DNA from 3 places in the Flavobacterium sp. PS2 genome. Region 2 is predicted to be linked to each of the others. Evidence: riboswitches for the same ligand, from Rfam matches in the RefSeq annotation. Region 2 holds a riboswitch; each other region holds the start of a gene.

Region 1 (3,291 bases), 2.3 Mb from region 2:
AAACCCGTAATTTGTGGAAAAATAAACCACATCCAGTGGGTTTCTTTTTTCCCCTTTTTAATTTCAGAAAGAGCGGTAAGATACAGCTGGTTTTGCGCTTCTAAAAAACGGATTAAATCATTGTTTGAATGTGCCATTGTTGTATTATATTGTGTAAAAAAGGGTGCAAAAATACTAAAAAATATAGGTTCTTCCTAATGGAAGACTCAGACTATGTGAGTTTTATGACTAAGTTGAGTAATAATCTTACTTAAAATTTTATAAAAAACAGCTTCAAATAACTGATATAATTAAATATACAATTCTGTTGAAAAATTATAAAAAAAAATCAAATTTTAGTAAACTTTCGTCCAGGTTCAAATATTATAAATCAATTTTAAACACGAATTACACTAATTGTCACTAATTCTTTTGCCTAATTAATTTTACAACCGAAAATTTATATTTCTTTTTTACTTAAAGATTTCTTTTCATTTCAAATTGCGAAATTGTATATGGTATATTTAAATTTTTTATAAATCCTTTTGCTTCTGCAGAACTATTCTGAACATTATATACTAATAATTCATTTTGATCCACAGCATTGTTAATATGATTAAATAAACTCGTACCAATTCCTTTACGGCGATAATTAGGAGCTACAGCTACTTGATTAATTTTTTTGGATGTAGGATTATATATTGCATAACCTACCAATTCAGCATCTATATAAGCTCCAAGAATTTGGCTAAATTCTATACTATTGTTCACTGCCATAATATCGTTTTGCCATGAAGGTTCTATATCCCAAAAAGATTTAAACAATTCCCATTGAGCTTCTTTAAGATTCTTTATATCAACTTTAGGATTTATATCTAATGCCGGTACTTTACCTTTAAAACAATCTAGTTTTCTATGTATTGTATAACCCATCTTTTCGTAAACTCGTATTGCAGGATGATTTCCTTCTATAACTTCTAAAACCATTTGCTTAACGCCAAGATTTTCTAATTTCGGCACTAAAATAGCATACATTTTACCAACTAAACCTTTTCCTCTATAATCTGGAACAACTCCTGTTGCAGCATTATAAGCAACAAATTCTTCGTTTGTAGTATTTAAAGCATGCAGCATAAATCCAACTAATTTATCTTCGGCATAAACTCCGATAGACAAATCTAATTTAATATTTTCGGCAGAAATCTTAGCTTTAAGTTGCTCTAAATTAAGACTAAAAGGCACGATATAATCTGAAAAAGATAAATTAATAACCGCTAATAGATCTTTAATATCAATGTTTTCTAAACTTTTTACTTCCATTTTTTATGCTAAATTTTTTGAGTTTAAGATTGAGTTTCTCTAATTTATAAAGGTTTTCTAAATATTGAAATAGAGAAAATCAAATATACATTTTATGTAAAAAACAATGATGAACTATTTTACATTTTATTAAAAAATAGGAGGTAACCACATGGATGTCGAAACATCGAGATATTGTTTTTTTACAAGAATCGTCTAGTTTTCAAACTGATATATTGTCATATTTTTAAATTTATTGGATATAAATGAAAATTATCAAATTAGCAGATTATGCCCTTATTTTATTGTCTTAATTCTAATTAAATTAAATAAGAACTTTTTTTCATAAACTTATGTTATATATTTGCTCAAAATTTTGGTCTACTTTTTCTTAAAATTTAAGGAAAAATAGTTAAAAGGGAATCAGGTGTAAATCCTGAACAGACCCGCTACTGTAAGTTCTATATAAGTCTTTAAACGTTACTTATGCCATTGTCCCGATTCTCGGGATGAGAAGGTTGTTTAAAGATGGAACAAGTCAGGAGACCTGCCAAAATCACATAGTTTAAAACTTTCGAGGAATAAAGTTGAAGAACAAGAAAATTAGCCTGTTATTTTATAGCGGGACTTTCTTATTATGCTTCTTGATTATTACATCGCGAAAAGTTTTTATAATTTATTTAGTGATGTATAATACAAACAAAAAGCTTTTATTCGTTTTTATCTTATTTACTCCATTTTTGCTTCATTCACAAGCAACTAATGATAGCATTCGCAAACTAAAAGAAGTAATTCTTAAGGCAAAACCATACCAGGAAGTAATTCCTGTGCAAAGCCTCTCGGGGAAATTACTAGAAAATCTTGCCAGTCATAATGTTGCCGATGCACTTCGTTATTTTGCCGGAGTCCAGATTAAAGATTATGGTGGTCTTGGCGGACTTAAAACTGTAGATGTCCGTAATATGGGAACGCACCACGTAGGTGTTTTTTACGACGGAATCCAATTAGGTAATGCGCAAAACGGAGTTACAGATTTAGGTAAATATTCCCTAGACGACATGGAATCTCTTACCATGTATAACGGTCAGAAAAGCGAAATATTCCAGTCTGCAAAAGACTTTGCAGCAGCATCTACTATTTATTTAAGAACTAAACGTCCCGTTTTTGAAGGGAATAAAAAAACAAATTTATTGGTGCGGTTTAAAACTATGACCATAAATTATTTTGATCCGTCTTTTAGATGGGAACAAAAGCTGAGCAATAAAGTAAGCATGAGCGTAAGTTCTGAGTATATAAAATCTAACGGTGAATATAAATTCAGGTACAAAAGAAACAATCAGGATGGTACCGTAGCTTACGATACTACTGCCACAAGACATAATAGTGATATTGAAGCATTCAGATTTGAATCTGGACTTTACGGAAAAATAAATAATGGTTCCTGGGATGCCAAAGTTTATTATTACGACTCAGATAGGGGAGCACCGGGAGCAATTGTCGAAAATAAGTTTTCTGACGGATTTAGACAGTACGACAAGAATTTCTTCACACAGGCATCTATAGTAAAGGATTTTACAAAAAAATACAAATTTCAGGCAAAGGCAAAATATGCTTATGATTATACACATTATGTTGCCAGAGATACAACCCATATTTTAGGCGAAACAGTAACCGAAGGAGCACAATCTGACGATAGTTATTACCAACAGGAAATATACTTCTCGGCAGTAAATATGTACAATATATTACCAACATGGGATGTTTCGTTATCTACAGATTTTCAATACAATAAACTTAATGCTACAAGAAAAGGGATACAAACTCAATTTTCATTTCCGCAACGCTATACAGCATTGTTTTCATTGGCAAGTTCCTTCAGACTTGGGCAATTTAAAGCTTTAGGTAGTGTTGTTGGTACTTATGTTCAGGAAGAAGTGCGCTATAACGCAAAAGCTCCGGACAAAAAAGAGTTTACTCCTGCATTATTCCTTGGTTATACACCATTTAAAGACT
Region 2 (3,291 bases):
TTAAGATTACATATTGCGCTCCAACGGTTAAAACCGTTGGCATGATTATAAATATTACAAAAAAAAGGTTCGCAAAGCTTCATCATAAAGCTTTGCGAACCTTTGCGTAAATCTTAGCGTACTTTGCGGTAAAAATTATTTACAGTTTAAAAAAATTATTGATGAAATACAGAAACTGCAGGGAAATAATATCCTGAAAAATTTACCGATGCTGTTTTTGCTCCTGAATCAGCGTTAAATATATAAAGATTGTTTATAGAGAAATTCACACCAAAACCTGAATTTAAGGTATTTACCACCAAAGTATTTTTCTTTCGGTCATAACCAATTCCTGCACCATATAAGATATTTGAATTTGTTAATGTAATAAAAGGCGCAGTCAATGACTCTGGAGTACCAGTGTATTTGTAAATTTCTTTACCACCACTAAAACTTCCGTTTTTAGCAATGAAAACATCATTTTTAGCAGCCGTAATAGATCCTGGATGCCAAGCTCCCCAGCTTCCGTAAGCCTGAAAACCTAATGCGATTTCTTTTACTTCAAGAGTATTCGAATCTATACTTATAAGATTTTTACCTCCTGCTGCCCATACTTTTTTATCATCGGTAACAGCAAATCCTAAAACCATACCCGGAATCGTTTTTTCGACTACCAATGTTGAAGCATTTATTACAATAACCCCTTTTGAAGCAGACAATGCAAAAATATAACCGTTGGCCTTAACAACATCTCCAACCTGACCTGTAACACCTTCGATTTGCCCATTCACTTCCATCGTATTAAGATTAAGCTTAAATATCCCTTTACCAGAAGTCAAAAGAGCTTGATTTTCATCAATACCCACAACTGCACGCCAGTCGTTTCCGCCTTTAGCCGGGACTCTTTTTTCTTCTTTTAATGAATAAGCATCGGCTACTACAACAGGTCCGCCAACTTTAGAAACTAAAAATAGTTTTTTATTAATGATGGTTCCAAATTCTAATGTAGATGATGCCGGTTTTAAATCTTTATCTGGATTTACTTTTACAAAAACACTGTCTTCTATAGCTCTTGTATCGTATCTATAAAACCCTACCGTTCCTGTTCCGTGACCAAACCACCCTTCGTTGATCATAAAGAAACCGTTTTCATATGCTCCCCATGCATGGATATCATAAGTAAGAGAAACTTTTCCGCCATCATTTTTGGCTATCATTGTAATTTTAAAATCTCCCCTCGTTTCTGGTTTAAAGATATAGGTAGAATCAGATCCTACTACTTTTCCATCTATCGCCCATTCAAAAGCAACATTCTTTCTATCTGCTAATTTTGAGCTTAATTGAAGTGTTTTCCCAACGGTTAAAGTATCTTTTAATTGCTGTTCGCCTTTTATTACTGGTGGCTCTGTAAAATCGTCATCATTATTACACGAAACTGTTAGCATCATCAAAGAAGCAATTGCAATTAATTGCTTGGAAAAAAATCGGTTTTTCATTATTCAATATTTAAAAATTATATTACTTAATTCTTTAAATCGAAATACAATTCACCCTTACAAAAGTTGTATAAATAAACTTTTGTAAAAGCACAGCATATTGCAAAGCGATACGTTTTAATGATTTTTTTAGTGGAGAAAAAGAAAATATCGAAAGGAGAAGCTTCCAAAAAAGGATTGCTTTTGCGATATCATATTTGCAGAAAAAAAATCTCATAAATTCCATTTTTGGCTTACGAGAATAGAATAGACAAACAATACCATTATCACACAAAGTGAAAAGTATTATTCTTAATTCAAGCTTCAATCCCCGAAAGCTATTTATTACTATAAAAACGGCAGGTCTTCTGACTTACTCCCTACACCCAGCCTTCCCTTTCTAAATGAAAAGTGACGTATTAAAGGGTTTCGGTTAATGAGCTTACAGCTGCGGGACAGTTTTGGATTTACACCAAATTCCCTTTTAATGTCAATATCATATCGATATGACAACCATTTTCTGTTTCAAAATTTGAGTTGCAAAACTAGTGTTTTCTTTCGTAACAAAGCAATAGTTATTTATTTTAAAGGCCTTGAACATCTCTGCAAACTATAATTTATTTTGAATTATGAAGCTTTGATTTACTGATCAAATGTTAAATCAACAAACAAACCCTATTTGTTAAAAAACCATCAACTAAATATAAAAATATCTTATATATTCGTAAAATGATACCTTATACTTTTATTTACTATTAAAAACACAGCCATTTTATGAGTAACACATCTACAAAAGGAATTTGGAAAGTTATTTCGGCCTCTTCTATGGGGACAATGATAGAATGGTATGATTTTTATATTTTTGGGAGTTTGGCTGTAGTTATTTCGACCAAATTTTTCCCCTCCGATAATCCAACAGCATCTTTCCTGGCAACATTAGCCACTTTTGCAGCAGGATTTGTCGTTAGACCTTTTGGCGCTTTATTCTTTGGACGTCTTGGAGATTTAATTGGGAGGAAATACACTTTTATGGCGACCCTATTATTAATGGGATGTTCTACTTTTTTAATTGGTTGCATTCCGAGTTATGACACTATTGGTTTCTTAGCACCAGTATTAGTCTTGATTTTACGATTATTACAAGGACTTGCACTTGGTGGAGAATATGGAGGCGCCGCAACCTATGTAGCCGAACATGCTCCTGTGGGACAACGCGGGTATTGGACTTCATGGATTCAGACTACTGCAACTGTTGGACTTTTTATTTCTTTGATGGTCATTTTAATCACAAAAAATTCTCTCTCGGCGGAATCATTTGATTCTTGGGGATGGCGTGTTCCGTTTTGGGTTTCGATTGTAATGGTAGGGGTTTCTTATTTGATACGAAAAAACATGGATGAATCTCCTGTTTTTGCTAAAGCAAAAAAGGAAGGAAGCATAAGCGTAAACCCTTTAAAAGAAAGTTTCGGGAATAGATATAACCTGAAATTTGTCTTGCTTGCTTTATTTGGAGCAACAATGGGACAAGGTGTAGTTTGGTACACTGGACAGTTTTACGCCATGAGTTTTATGAAAACTGTAATGAGTATAGATTCTTCACAAGTAGATGGATTACTAGGAATTGCATTATTGTTAGGTACTCCGTTTTTTATAGTCTTTGGGTGGCTAAGCGATAAGATCGGTCGAAAATATATTATGATGGGTGGCATGTTACTCGCTATCCTACTCTACAGACCTATATACAAACAAATGTATGAAACTGTGAATCTGGATAACAAGGTTATTTCAAATACATATACAACTGAAGCCGATAACAATGACAAAAAAGAACATTACG
Region 3 (3,291 bases), 570 kb from region 2:
AACAGATCCAGTTAATTTATGATAAGGAACATATATAAGTTGTTTGTATAATAGTTCTCCTTTAATTAATTGTTGGCTTTCAGAAACGGTATAGGCATAAGTTCCGTTAAGAGTCAAATTGTGATTTTTTATTTTTGTTCTCCATTCCAAAAGTACTTCGGCCCCATAAGCTCTTACTTTGCTTGTGTTTTCTGGAGACCAAGTATCACCTCCGCCTTCAGAAGGGATCCAGCGTAATAAATCTTTAATAGAATTATAATAAGTAGTTACAGATAATGAGAAGTTTTTTGTAAAAAATTCATTACCGATTTCTCCCTGATAAGAAGTTTCAGGTTTTAAATCAGGATTACCGCTTCCTTCCCAAAATAAATCGTTGTAAGTAGGCATTCTAAAATTCTTTGAAGCGTTTAATTTGATACGGTAAAAATCAGTAAATTGATATCTTGTTCCTAAAGAAAAGAGAAAAGGATTTCCGTAATTATCTGTTAATTCCTGACGAACACTGGCTGTATAATCCCATTTGTCAGTTACAGAGTGTTGCAATAATAAACTAGCAGATCCTATTTCTCTACTTACATTGTCAATACTAGATCCATGTCCTTTATTACGATTGTAATCAATAATAGTATTCAGTTTGATTTTATCATTTACATCAAAAGCCAAATCATATTTAATAATAGAAGTTTCAACCTTTCCATAAGTGAAAAAATCTGAGGTAATATTTGGGTAATATTTATAAGATTCTCCGATATGTGCCACTCTTAATTTAGAAGTGAATCGATTAAATATATTCTCCCATTCTAAAAGATTACGGGTATTGAAATCATTGTATTTTGTTTTGGTTCCATTAGGAGAGGTCAAAGAGAAATGACGCTCTGCATCATAAAACTGACTGTATAATTTTAAGGTGTTTTTAGAGTCGATTTTATAACCAAAAGTTGTATTCATACTTGTGTTGTAGTATTCTCCGTTAAGGTTTTTTTGATCGCTTTTTCCAGGATATTTAAAATCATTTTCAGAACTGTTTCTAGAAATACTAACCTGAAGGCTATATTTTTTTGATGAAACATCAGTACGATAATTTACACTGTAAGTATCATAACTTCCTGCACTAAAAAATAAATGATTTGAAAAATTGTTTTTAAAACTCAAATCATTGTTAAGGTGAATGCTTCCACCAATAGCGCCACTGCCATACAGAATACTTCCTCCTCCGGATTTTACAGCAATAGAATTGAAATCTCTTGTTCCAATTGTATTAAAATCAGCTTGACCTAAAAACTGTGAATTAATATTTATTCCGTTCCAGATGACAGCCGTTTGTGCACCAGTAGTTCCTCTAAAGGATGGAGCAGAAGTCATACCCAGGCCATTTTCTTTAAAGTAAATAACAGTATTATAATTTAAAAGGGAAGTTAAAGAAGCCTGATTTCTATTAATAATAGAGTCATTAAGTACTTGAATCGATTGTGAGTCTGAGTATTTTTTGAGGTTAGTGTCGGAAACTACAACTTCTTTTAATTTTGTTATAGAATCATTTTGTGCCAAAATGAATTGGCAAACTAAGAGCGAAAAACAGATGTAAAACTTTTGTAATGTCATAATTTCTAAACTCTTTTTCCCGAGAGTTCGATATTTGTTAACAAAGGCAGGTCTCCTGGCTTCGCGTCTTGTTGTTTCCCTTCCCGTTCTAAAACAGTGGTTTGTAGTTAACAACAAGCATCCCTTACAGGACTAAGCTTACAGTTGCGGGTACAGCTCAAGATTTTCGAATGTTGATTTTGATGTTTTCAATCTTCAATTACTTGATTCCCTTTTAATGTGTCTCAAAAAATATAGCACAACCTTAATGAAAGTGCAAATATAAAGTTAAAAAAGCTTATAAATCAATTCTGTTTGATTATTTAATACTATTCATAAACAAAACAAAAGTTGATTTTATTTAGATTTCAACTTTAATTACTTGTCCAAAATCGACTTTGTTTTGGAAAGCATCTTTAAGAGGAAGGGAGTTTAAAAGACATAATATGCTTCTTATTACTCCGGCATGTGCAACAATAATTGCCTTTGACGGTTTTTTAGCAAGTATTTCGTTTTCTATAAAATGAGTGACTCTTTCATGTAAATCGATGAAAGATTCTCCGTTTGGAACTCGAATATTTACGAAATCTTCCATCCACGGATTTAAATCATTTGAAGAAATTTCATTCCAGTTTTTCATTTCCCAATCACCAAAATCCATTTCCATCAAACGTTTGTCCTCTTTGTAATTTAAAATTTTGGTTTCTTGTTGGATATGTTTGGCAAGTAACACACAACGTTTTAATGGACTCGAATATAACAATGCATCTTGAGGTAATTGCTTTACAATGTTTTCAAAAATCAAATCATAAGGTTCAGCAATATTTACATCAGTTTGACCGTAGCAAATTCCTTTTTCGCAAACAGTTTCAGTATGACGAACTAAATAAATTTCCATATTGCTATAACACTTAAGTAAAAAATAACTTCGCAAACTTGTTGTGTTGCTCCCAAACAATCTCCAGTATAACCATCAATCCATTTTTGGAAATAACGAGCCAAAAAGTAGCGTGTTAGGAAAACTGGAATTAATACTAAAAGTAATTGATATTGAAAATAAGAAAGAACCAAGAGAGGTAATAAACCAAAAAAGAAAGAACCTAAAACTTCTTTCCAGCTAAAGCTTTTTGCAATTGGTTTGCTTTTGCTTGTCGCATCTTCACGAGAATATTCATGTGTAAATACAATGCTTATAGCTGCTAAACGACTAATGGAATGTCCTGCAATAAACAACAATAAAACAGTAAGCACTGATTGCTGAGTTGTAATTGTTTCTATAGTTACTAATTCAGATAGTAATTGAAATTTCAATAAAAATAATAATACAACACCAATAGCTCCATAAGCGCCAATGGCACTGTCTTTCATGATGAGTAAGATTTTTTCTTTGGTCCAACCCCCACCAAAACCATCGCAAACATCGGCAAAACCATCTTCATGAAAGGCTCCAGTAGTTAAAATTCCAGCAATCATTCCTATAATTACTGCTGCGGACGTTGAAACTAGAAATGAAGCACCATAAAATGCAAGAAAAGATATACCTCCAACAATCCACCCGATCAAAGGGAAATAGCGACTAGCTTTATTCAGATACTCAGGATTGTGGTCAATATTTTTGGGACAAGGAATCCTTGTGTAGAACATTAATGCAGTAAAAAATATATGAAGTTGTTTTTTCATTTAAATATTAATTGTTTAGTATTTGGCTAA

The links. Region 2 has a riboswitch for cobalamin ahead of ACJ6WR_RS12525 (DUF5074 domain-containing protein). Riboswitches for the same ligand answer to the same signal wherever they lie in the genome.
Region 1: it holds a riboswitch for cobalamin, as region 2 does, so the genes downstream of both, ACJ6WR_RS22385 (TonB-dependent receptor) here and ACJ6WR_RS12525 (DUF5074 domain-containing protein) in region 2, are expected to answer to the same signal.
Region 3: it holds a riboswitch for cobalamin, as region 2 does, so the genes downstream of both, ACJ6WR_RS15125 (TonB-dependent receptor plug domain-containing protein) here and ACJ6WR_RS12525 (DUF5074 domain-containing protein) in region 2, are expected to answer to the same signal.

What each region holds. Positions count from the first base shown of each region.
Region 1 is NZ_CP176426.1:5,206,918-5,210,208, forward strand. Features, by position in the region: gene ACJ6WR_RS22375 (DUF1810 domain-containing protein) at 1-137, opposite strand, end outside; gene ACJ6WR_RS22380 (GNAT family N-acetyltransferase) at 457-1,299, opposite strand; cobalamin riboswitch at 1,639-1,848, shown strand; gene ACJ6WR_RS22385 (TonB-dependent receptor) at 1,965-3,291, shown strand, end outside.
Region 2 is NZ_CP176426.1:2,889,114-2,892,404, reverse strand. Features, by position in the region: gene ACJ6WR_RS12525 (DUF5074 domain-containing protein) at 156-1,475, opposite strand; cobalamin riboswitch at 1,795-1,987, opposite strand; gene ACJ6WR_RS12520 (MFS transporter) at 2,229-3,291, shown strand, end outside.
Region 3 is NZ_CP176426.1:3,459,327-3,462,617, forward strand. Features, by position in the region: gene ACJ6WR_RS15125 (TonB-dependent receptor plug domain-containing protein) at 1-1,602, opposite strand, end outside; cobalamin riboswitch at 1,630-1,864, opposite strand; gene cobC (alpha-ribazole phosphatase) at 1,943-2,479, opposite strand; gene ACJ6WR_RS15135 (adenosylcobinamide-GDP ribazoletransferase) at 2,464-3,261, opposite strand.